Regions from separate parts of the Marinobacterium aestuariivivens genome, predicted to be linked through region 2. Evidence: riboswitches for the same ligand, from Rfam matches in the RefSeq annotation. Region 2 holds a riboswitch; the other holds the start of a gene.

Region 1 (5,537 bases), 1.5 Mb from region 2:
TCGCAGGGGGCGTTCCCCCGAACAAGAGCGATCTGAAAAAATTCGGGGTTTATGTTGAAGAGGATGGCGACACCTTTGTCAATGTCTTCTGGACCCGAGTGCAAGATCCGAGCGGTACCACGAACATGGACTTCGAGTTCAACCAGTCCAGTTCACCTTCAGCCAACAATGTGACGCCGATACGCACTGCGGGCGATCTACTGCTTCAGTACGACTTGGCAAACGGGGGGACCAATCCTGAACTGTTCTTGTCCGAGTGGATAACTCAGGCCAGTGCCGGCGGCGCTTCGGCAGCGAGTGTTTGTGAAGCGACCAACAAGTTTCCGTGCTGGGGGATCAAGCAAAACTTGTCAGATGCGAACTTGGCTGCAGGTTCTATCAATAACGACCCGATCTCGAATGCCGATGCAGGTGGTCTTGATGAAGGAATGGGATTTGATGAACGTACCTTTGGTGAAGCACAGTTCAACCTGACCGGAATTGTCGGCGCTGAAGAATGTATTACCTTCGGTAGTGTCTATCTGAAAAGCCGCTCGTCCGACTCCTTTACCGCGGCGTTGAAGGACTTTATACCACCTGTAGCGACCAGTATTACAAACTGTGCAGCCGTCAAAGTCGTCAAGAAAGACGATAATGGTAGTTTGTTGAACGGTGCAACCTTTACGTTGTATCAGGATAACGAACCGGTCGGAACCTTTGGTGAAGAAGACTCCGTGGTTCTGGACGGGGGCGGTGATCCTGTGGCCTGTACTACGGGTATACCCTTGGATGGCGAGTGCCAAATCAATGATATTCTCGCCGGCCTCTATTGCCTGGACGAAACAGGGGTACCAGCCAACCATATTCCGGCTGATCCCCAATGTTTCGAGGTCGATCCATCGGTGCCGGTGCTGACCTTAATGTTCACGGACAGGCAACTGGGCTCCATTTTGGTGAAAAAAGCAGATGAGGATGGGGCTGCACTTGACGGCGCTGAGTTCAAGGTTATCGCCGCCAATCCTGCTGATGACGATGTTCCAACGTTGCCGGTAACGCTGACGGAAGCTCCGACAGGTTTCCACTGTGTCGATGGTCTGCCAATCAGAGACGCATTAGGTACTGTAATCAGCTACACGGTGAGTGAAACTATGATACCCCCAGGTTACTTCGGTGCATCGGACGCAGAGACTTCTGCGGAATTCGATACCTGTGCTAACCGCACTGTCGAACCGATTGACGACGCCGATGTCGATCTGATTTTCGTGAACGAGCGCAAGCCCGGGGCGATCAAAATCACCAAAACGACCAAGGATATCAATTCCGAATTGAACCCGGTACCGCACCCGGGTGTGACCTTTAACATCTCTAATGCGGAGGGTGTTGTCGGCTCTGTAGTGACCGATGCCAATGGCGAAGCCTGTTTGGATGAACTGGAGTTCGGCGAAATCTTTAGCGTTGACGAAGTGACGCCAGTGGGCTACGAAGGTGAGTCTGCGAAGAACGTCGAGATTGATAACGATGCGGTTTGTGGAAGTGGGAATGAGGAGACAGTAAGCTTCCACAATACTCCGCTCGGAAAATTCACCATCAGCTATGAATCCTTGCCGATGGATGGCCATGGTGCAACCAAAGCGACTGTGACCTGTACTGGCGAGGGTGTCGGTACTGTTATCGCTGAAGTCGATCTGTTCGATGGTGACAGCCAGGCTTCCAGCGAGCTCAACTTCGAGACGCAGGCGACCTATACCTGCACCATTGTAGTTGACCCGTAAGCGCATTCTTACCGGTCGTCTGTAATGAAAAGGGCGGGATCATGATCCCGCCCTTTCCTATCTGTATATCAGTTACTTCTCAGTTGGCCGAGACGAGGAGGCCCTCACTGGTTGTCATATTTCCCGCCGCATCATAGACTCTGATCGCAAGTTCATAGAGCCCCCCGCTTGGGGACATCCCACCAGCAGTAATGAAAGGGTGATGTAAAGCCGAAGCTGGGAACCGGATCGGTGGCAGTGCACTGAATCCGGCCATCCACAAGGTACTCGACCTTTGTCACAGCGGCGTTGTCCCAGACATGGCCCTTTATCTGATAGTAGGAGCCTTTGGCTATGCTGCCGCCTTCCGGTTCCATTACCCGTCCTGTTGGCGCAATGATATCCTCGGTCATTGGCAAAGCGCGCCCAACCAGCGACGAGACGATATCGATATCGGACTGGCCGACATAACCATCGCCATCCACGTCATACCGACGCCATTCCCGGGAGTTGGTCCAGAGATAGCCGGGATCGCTGGGGTTCGGGCTGATCTGACTCTGGGGGATGCCGTTGCCTTCACCGATATACCAGCCGATCTCTTCGACATCGAGATTGTTTACAACTCCGTCGTCGTTGAAGTCAACCGGAGAGCTGTCGATTTCGTCGTCGGCAGCACTGTTGTCGACCCTTGCTTTGAGGTAGTTGCTGCCCCACAGGATGTAGGGCTGGTAAACGCCATCAACATAGCCGACCGAATACAGCAGCGTAGCCATGGAGTGTTCCAGGCTGTCATTCCAGCCATCGCTGTCGGCATCGGCATTCATGCAGCGATTGTAGAAATTGATTGCCCAGTCGTTATCGCTACGACCGTCAAGTACGATATTGGTCGCAGTGGTACTGCCAACGTTTGTTACCTTAACTGTATAGAGCGCGTCGCCGGAGTTGTATCTCGGAAACATGCATAGCTGCGCCATGCCGGCATTTGAGGCGGCAATGATCTCTTTTCCTTTCTGGCTCGGGTCTGCGCTATACATGTCCTGATCGGGCACCACGCTTGAAAGTGCGAGTTCAGATCCGTCCCATGACAGATTAACGGTGACGGCAGCCGCATGATTCACACAGCCGGGATATTGCGGTGTAAAAGTAAAGCTTTCACCTGGCTTTAATCCGCCGATCGCTTTCCAGGCCAGTTCGTCGTCCTCGCCCAGGCAGTTGTCCTCCCGGGGGCCGTAGCGGAAGTAGTAGTCTTCGACCGTCAGTGCGAGCGGCGAATAGGTCGATGTTGCCGTACTGTCTTTACCGGAACCCCCGCCCTTGGTGGTGGGTTTGCCCGCGAGTGCCGGGTTGCCGAGCATCAGTGTGGCGGCCGCTATGGCCAAGGCCGTGCCGAGCGGGCGCTGACGGTCGCGCTTGACATTGACGAAACGGCTTTTCAGGTTCGCATCGTTGCAGCCTGAAGTGGTGTTGAAGCAGTGACGGGAAGCATCGGGTCTGGTAGCCCTTGGCTGCGCGAGCAGAAGCCTGGATAGGCGCATTGGGTCTCTCCTGAAATTAAAATTCAGCAAAGATCCTCTAGCGGCCTGTCCGTGATGAGGGTAACTCTCCTTCGGCGGTCCGGCGATCCTCGGATACGCCCGTGAGCGTGCTCGAGGACCCGTAACTTTGCGCCACCCAGTTGCTCGGGCTTTGCCTTTGTCGGGAGAGGATCTTGTCTGTTAACAATCTGTGTAGCGGACCGTAATCCGCGTATTGCATCCAGATGCTTTAGCGACGGCTGTCACCAATTTCCCTGTTCGGCTCCGTATTCGGAGGTCCGCTGGTCACTGTTTCATAATTGGACCAGTTTCTGTTCAACACAAACGCTATGTCCTGTTGACTGTAAACGAACTATAACATGTCAATCTGGATGTCATTTATACAGAAGTGGAATATGGCAAGAGGCTTCTGTTACTTATGTGAACAGAGCGCTAACAAGTTGTTGCCAAAAGGAGACGGCTATAGTTTATTACAAATATATCGTTAACTTTACGATACAGTTCTTGAACAGAAGCCAGTCCGTTTTCTGTTGATGATCTGGACGCGGGAGCCGGATTATCGACTGTGCAAGGAATATGGACAGTATCCTGGCAATGTCAAGCCGATACATTCAGATAACTGTATCAAATTAGTGACAGTTTACCCCCCTAGTGTTTCCTTTATGTAAATCATCTATTTAGTGTCACTTCAGAATCAGCCTGTATCAATAGGTTAACAGTTTCTTCCCGGCTTCCTTTTTTTCAAATAAATTCCTTATGGGTCAGTCGCTTATGGAGTTGGTCCAGGCGTTGCTTGCATGCCTGTCAACCTCAGGCGTTCTGTCGAGATCCAGCATTCAGTCCCCGACAGGGACCTCCGACAGTTTGTATTGCTGGAGACATCGAGCAGGTCCTGAGACAAACGGTTGAGGTGACTACGGGCTGGACAACGAGGGGAATCGCGATGACAGGCAGGAGAGTGCACTACAGGAGCCAGGTACCCAGGCCTTTTTTTGATGGCACATACATAGATTTTTCAGGTGAATTCGGGAGGGGAATACGATGCATTTGCACAACAATCGGCAAGCACTGAGAGCGTACCTGTGCGGTGCTTTCCTGAGCCTTGGGTTATTCGCGCTGCCTGCGTGGGCGACCCACCCTCTGGTCAGCCTTGATGGTAGCGATTTCGAGATCGAGGATCCGGGCATGCCCGGTGACGAAGAGCCCGGCGCGAATATCAGACTGGATGACCTGGACATGATCGACTGGGCTGATGCCAGCGGAGCGCTTACCAGTGGTGTGGACTGGAAGCCTGACGAGAATATCATTATCGGGAATAAAAATGACGATACCGCTTTTGGATAGGGTACCGATGAAGACGACCCGATACCGACCGTCGTTGCGGGGGCGTTCCGCCCAACAAAAGCGATCTGAAGAAGTTCGGTATCTTTACCGAAGAAGGCCTTACGGACACCTTTATCCATATGTTCTGGACACGGGTACAGGACCCTTCGGGCACCACGAATATGGATTTCGAATTCAACCAGTCGGATGTGCTTTCGGCTAACGGCGTAACACCGGTACGCACGGCGAAGGACATGCTGATCCAGTACGACCTGGCAAACGGGGAACCCGACCGGAACTGTTCATCTCTTTTTGGGAAACCGAGGAAAGCTCCGGTGGTGTTCCAGCCAGTCAGGTGTGCGAGGTGCTGAAAAGTTACCCCTGTTGGGGGGCTCGCACCAATCTTTCCAGCGAAGGCCTTGCCACCGGATCCATCAACAAGGTTGCAATTCCACACGGAGAGGCAGATGGCCTCGATGAGGGAATGGGGCTAAGTGCCCGTACCTTCGGGGAGGCTTCGATTAACCTGACCAAGGTGGTGGGGGCCGGGGAATGCGTCACTTTTGGCAGCGCCTATTTGAAAAGCCGTTCATCCGATTCCTTCAATGCCGCCCTCAAGGACTTTATCCCGCCATTGGCTATGACTGTCAGTAATTGTGCCGGGGTAAAGATCAGGAAAAAGGATGATGCGGGTGAGCTGCTGCCGGGAGCCGAGTTTACGCTTTACAAGGACAATGCGCCTAAAGGCGAGTTTGACGCTGGAGACACTGCCGTTCTGGACAGTGATAATGCGCCATTGACCTGTACGACGGCTGCAAACGGTGAATGCTCCTTTACCTTGATATTCGAGGGTGATTACTGTGCGGTTGAAACGGACCATCCGGATCACTATCTTCCGGCCGATCCCGAGTGCTTCACGGTCGGCCCCGCGATTCCCATACTGACGGTG
Region 2 (5,537 bases):
TTGCGAACAGGTACTGCCGCTGGCTGTCGACGAAGAACGCTGGGCACTGCACCAGCAGCAGGCAGAAGCCCTGACCCGGCTGGGTCGGATAGACGAGGCGATCGCGGCCTTCGACCAGGCGATCAGCCTCAGCGACGAACCGGCGCGCCAGGTCGACAGCTGGCTCGGCATCGCCAATGCACAGACCATCCAGGACCAGTTCGACGAGGCGCTGCAGTCGCTCGACCACGCAGCCCGCCTGAGCGATGGCCTGTCGTGCCAGCAGCAGGCGCGCCTGCATATTACCCGCGGCCGCATTCTGTTTACCCTGGGCCGGCAGGAGGACTGCCTTGACGCCAGCCTGCGGGCTCAGGAGCAGGCCCGCCGCTGCGATGATCCGCGCTGGCGCGTGCGGGCACTCAGTGGCGTCGGCGACGGCTATTACATGCTGGGACAGATGGGCCAGGCCTGCGACCACTTCCGTCGGGCCATCGAAGAAGCGCTGACCCGGGACCTGCTCAGCGAAGCGGTCAACAACTACGCGATGGTCGCCACCTGCCAGCTGTACCAGCTCGACACCGGGGCCGCGCTGCAGAGCCTGGCCACCGCCGAGCGGCTGTCGAAGCGCCGTCCGGAGCCCCGCTCCGGCATGTTGCTGCTGAGCCTGCAGGGACTGCTGCACCACTTCGCACGGCGCGACCGCGGAGCCGCCAGGGACTGCTTCAGTGCCAGCCTGCACCTGGCCCGGCAGCTCGGCGCCCGCCGTTTTATCGTCGACGGCCATGCACAACTGGCCTACATGGCGCAACAGGAGGGCGACCGGTCCGGTTTCGAGCAGCATATCGCGGCCGCCGACGCCAGCCTCGAACCCGGCGCCCGCCACTTCGTACAGCCCTGGTTGCGCGCCATAGAGGCCATGGGCCAGACCGATGCCGCGACGCGGCACGAGCGAATGGCCCAGGCGCTGGCGCTGCTGACACCGGAATGCCTGCCCCACTGCCACCTGCATGTGCATCAGCTGCAGATCGACCTCGCCCTGGCCGACCAGGATCTGGCGGCACTGCGCGAGGGCTGCGATGCCCTGCTCGCCTATGCCCGCGGCCGGGACCTGCGCTGGGCGCATTTCTACGCCGACCGCGCCCTGGCGCTGGCCGAGGGCCGGATCGACGCCGGCCGGCTCGAACAGGAGCTGCGCCAGACCGGCCTGCTGCATTGCCTGAGCTGGCTGCGGTAGCGTTTTACCGCTGCCGGGTTCCCGGATTGCCTGCAAGCGCCCCCGCCCGTACATTGAAGGCCCGACTTCTCCCGATTGACGCTGGATTGACGCCGCGCCGCACCGCACCTTGACGCCAGCCCGTCAGACTGCATGCAAACGGGAGGCTGACCATGACGAATTCACGAACGCTGCGCCACGAGCTGGCGCGAACCCTGGCCATTGCGGCCCCGCTGACCCTGGCGTCACTGCTGTCGATGGGCATCGCCATTACCGATGTGCTCATGATGGCCTGGCTCGGCACCGCGGAACTCGCGGCCGGCGCCGCCGTCAGCGACTTCTATTCGATCGTTTTCTATCTTGGCGGCGGCGTTATCGGCGCCCTTTCTGCACTGCTGGCCGAATGCCGGGGCGCTGGCCGGGAGCGGGAAGTGGCGGGCTGGATCGGCCAGAGCTTCCAGCTGGCCCTGCTGCTGACCCTGCCCTGCGCCCTGTTGATCAGCCTGTCACCGCGATTGCTGGCGCAGATCGGAGCGGAGCCCGCCATCGTCGATGCCGCCTCCGATTATGCGCCGATGATGGCGCTGACCTGCGCCCTGCTACTGCTGGTCCGCGTCTGGCACCAGTGTTTCGCTGCCTGGGAACAGACCCGGGTCATCCTGGGCGGAATGCTGCTCAGCCTACCGCTCAATGCCCTGGGCAACTACGGACTGATGTACGGACGCTGGGGCCTGCCGGAAATGGGGTTGGCCGGCATCGGTCTGTCGTCCGCACTCTGCGCCGCCGTCCTGCTGGTCTGGCTCAGCCTGATGGCCCACCGGGCCAGCTGGTATCGCCCCGTCGGCCGGGCACTGCTGCAGGTGCACCGGGCGCGTTTGCAAAAACTGCTGCGTCTGGGGCTGCCGATCGGCATGACCAGTCTGGGCGAAACCGGCATCTTCCTGCTGGCGACGCTGCTGATCGCCGGCTTCGGCATCGACCAGCTTGCGGCCCATACCCTGACGCTGCGCCTGGCCGGTGTGCTCTATGCCGTTCCGCTGGGTTTGGCGCAGGCGGCCACGGTCAGGGCCGGACTGGCCCTTGGCGCGGGCGACTCCGGCCGGATGCACCGGGTGCTGAGGGTCCAGCTGTGGCTGGCGCTGCTCTGGGGTCTGCCGCTGGCGCTGCTGCTGGCCGGCGGGCGGGAATCCCTGATTATCTGGCTGCTGCCGCAGGCCGAACGCGGGCTGCCGCTGTTCGAAATTGCCGCAGCGCTGCTGTTGCTGCTGGCCGTAGCGCAGCCGGCGGACAGCCTGGCCACCCAGACGACCGGTTATCTGCGCGGCTTGCAGGATACCCAGAGGCCGATGCAGCTGATCCTGGTAAGCCACTGGCTGCTGGCGTTTCCGCTGGCACTTCTGCTCGGCTACGGCGCCGGACTCGGTGCCATCGGCATCTGGCTCGGCCTGGGTACCGGTATCCTGCTGGCCAGCACAGCCCTGCTGTTGCGACTGCGTCAGCAGTTGAAACGCCCCTGGGTGGGGACGACCCTCGCGGCGCGATAGCGGTATCGGTCCGTACCTTATCCGGATATCGATAATTTAGGCAATATTCCCAAGGCATAACGCAACTGCGGAACCTAAGCTTAGAGGGCATCTTGGATACTGAAAGGGCACGATCAGCGAGTTGTCGATCACGCAAAGCCACGGGTTCCGTCTCGGAATAGCCGGGTTGCCACACACAGGTGTGACAACGGGAAGGAGTTCTCCCCGCTTGCAGACATTTCGGCCGCCCGCTTTCAGCTCTGCCAGCCCGATGCTCCTCCCGCTGCAGCGATTCCGGCATCACCGGTTGCGACACAGACGGAGGAAACAACCATGCTGTCACGCAAAGCGGACCCGATCAGCGACGAGCGCTGCCCCGTACTGCTGGTATCGGGCCATGGCTGGCGTCCGGGGCCGGCACTGGCCCGGCAACTGAACCGGGAATACCGGGTGGAGATTGCCGACCAGTCGGCACTGCCGCGACTGCTGCAGCAGTTGGCACGGATCGACGGTCCCTGCCACCTGATCGGGCACGCCCACGGCAGCGTTCCGGCATTGCAGGCCGCACTGGCCCGCCCGCAACAACTGCTGTCGCTGACCCTGGTGAATCCCGCCGCCTTCAGCCTGCTGCGCCAGCTCCACGACTGGGAAAGCTGGGAGGCCGCAAGCCGGTTCGCAAGCCATGTCATCGCGTTGCACGCCGCCGGCGCCACGGCGCTCGCTGCCAGGTCTTCGTCCAGTTCTGGTTCGGGCGCGTCATCTGGTGGCTGCTGGGACCGAAGCAGAAAAGCCAGCTGCTGCGCCGGCTGCCAGGCATCGTCGATGAACTCGCCGACCTTTACCGCAATGCCTTGCACCCCCATGACCTGCTGTCACTGCCCATGCCTGTGCACCTTGTCTGCAATCGTCAGACACCGCAGCCTTCTCGCCGCCTGGCCGAACAGATGCAAACGCTGATTCCCGTCGCCACCCTGAGCCTGATCGATCGGGGCAACCAGGGTGTCGACTCGAACGGCGCCACGCGGATCCGCGACGGCATCGTCACCGGCTCGCGCGCCAGGATAGCGGCAGCAAACCCGCCCTTGCGGTGAATGCGGAGCATTCGGCCTGGAGCGACGTCACCTGACAGATTCAACCCTTTCGGTACTGAAAAGCCTGCGAAGTGCGGCCAAATGCCGACAAAGATTGCCTTGAACCCGAGGGCGTCTTATCCTTGTCGGTTTTCCCGACAGAACCGTCTCTGCAATCGGGCGGGTTCAGGTTCCGGGCTCCCGGCAACCCGCCCGATCGATCCTTAGAATCTCCTGACAGGACAAGGTAATGAGTGCAAAAGTCGCCATAGTGATGGGCTCCCGTTCCGACTGGCCCACCATGAAAGAGGCTGCCGACATTCTCGACACCCTCGGTGTGTCGTACCACGCCGAGGTGGTCTCGGCTCATCGCACCCCGGACAAGATGTTCAGTTTCGCCGAGGAAGCGGCCGAGCGCGGCTTCGAGGTGATCATCGCCGGCGCCGGCGGCGCCGCCCACCTGCCCGGCATGATCAGCAGCAAGACCCTGGTACCGGTGCTGGGCGTACCGGTTCAGAGCAAGGCACTGAGTGGCCTCGACAGCCTCTATTCCATCGTCCAAATGCCCCGCGGCGTGACCGTCGGCACCCTGGCGATCGGCGGCGCCGGCGCTTTCAATGCCGGTCTGATGGCGGCGCAGATCCTGGCTACCCGCGATGAGGCGCTGCGCGAGCGGCTGCAGCAGTGGCGCAGTGCCCAGTCCCAGGCCGTCCTGGACAACCCGGACCCGAGGAGCTGAAGCATGCTGCCACGTATTGCCGTCATCGGTAACGGCCAGCTCGGCCGGATGCTGAAACAGGCCGGCGCACCGATGGGACTCGAGGTCCTGCCCTGCGACCCGTCGCTGGAAGAGCCGGTGGCGCTGAACCCGGACGATGTGGTGACCGTCGAACAGGAACTCTGGCCCGACACGCCGCGCAGCCGGCTGCTGACGGCCCATCCCGGCTTTCTCAATGCCCGCGCCACCGAAGTGATCCGCGACCGCCTGAGCGAGAAGAGCCTGCTCGACCACCTCAAGGTCGGCACTGCCCCCTGGTGCAATATCACCCCAGACCACACCACCGAACACCTGGCGCTGGTCGGCGACAGGCTGGTCATCAAGCGTCGCCAGGGCGGTTACGACGGCCGCGGCCAGTGGCGCTGGAAGCAGGGCGAGCCGGCTCTGGACGAGTGGCTGGGCGAATGCATCGCCGAGAAAATGATTCCGTTCGACGAGGAAGTTTCGCTGGTCGGCGCCCGCGGCCACGACGGCCAGTGCGTCTTCTATCCGCTGACCCTGAACCTGCATCAGCAGGGCATCCTGCACGCCAGCGTCGGCGGACTGAAGCGCCTGCAACCGCTGCAGGCGATCGCCGAAGAGTGGCTCACGCGCATCATGGTCGAGCTGGATTACGTTGGCGTGATGGCGATGGAATGCTTCATCGTCGACGGCACCCTGCTGGTCAACGAACTGGCGCCGCGCGTGCACAACAGCGGCCACTGGACTCAGGCCGGCGCCAACCCGAGCCAGTTCCAGCTGCATCTGCGCGCGGTCGCCGACCTGCCGCTGTTCACCCCGAGGTCGACGGCCTCAGCGTGATGTGGAACCTGCTCGGCCGCGACTGGTCGACGCAGTGGCTGGCGGTACCGGGCTGCGATGTCCACTGGTATGAGAAGGAGGTCCGCCCGGGCCGCAAGGTCGGCCACGTCAACCTGCACCGCAATTCGGTTGCCGAGCTGCAGGAAAGCCTCAACCAGCTGGCCGCCATGCTG

What was found. Region 2 has a riboswitch for cyclic di-GMP ahead of ACFQDL_RS10960 (alpha/beta fold hydrolase). Riboswitches for the same ligand answer to the same signal wherever they lie in the genome.
Region 1: it holds a riboswitch for cyclic di-GMP, as region 2 does, so the genes downstream of both, ACFQDL_RS03195 (dockerin type I domain-containing protein) here and ACFQDL_RS10960 (alpha/beta fold hydrolase) in region 2, are expected to answer to the same signal.

What each region holds. Positions count from the first base shown of each region.
Region 1 covers NZ_JBHSWE010000001.1:618,104-623,640, reverse strand. Annotated here, with positions in the region: gene ACFQDL_RS03200 (MSCRAMM family protein) at 1-1,751, shown strand, start outside; gene ACFQDL_RS03195 (dockerin type I domain-containing protein) at 1,904-3,265, opposite strand; cyclic di-GMP riboswitch class I at 3,336-3,431, opposite strand; gene ACFQDL_RS03190 (hypothetical protein) at 4,307-4,609, shown strand; gene ACFQDL_RS03185 (prealbumin-like fold domain-containing protein) at 4,953-5,537, shown strand, end outside.
Region 2 covers NZ_JBHSWE010000001.1:2,099,982-2,105,518, forward strand. Annotated here, with positions in the region: gene ACFQDL_RS10950 (AAA family ATPase) at 1-1,213, shown strand, start outside; gene ACFQDL_RS10955 (MATE family efflux transporter) at 1,366-2,736, shown strand; cyclic di-GMP riboswitch class I at 2,833-2,910, shown strand; gene ACFQDL_RS10960 (alpha/beta fold hydrolase) at 3,049-3,672, shown strand; gene ACFQDL_RS10965 (hypothetical protein) at 3,660-3,806, shown strand; gene purE (5-(carboxyamino)imidazole ribonucleotide mutase) at 4,036-4,524, shown strand; gene ACFQDL_RS10975 (ATP-grasp domain-containing protein) at 4,528-5,364, shown strand; gene ACFQDL_RS10980 (hypothetical protein) at 5,364-5,537, shown strand, end outside.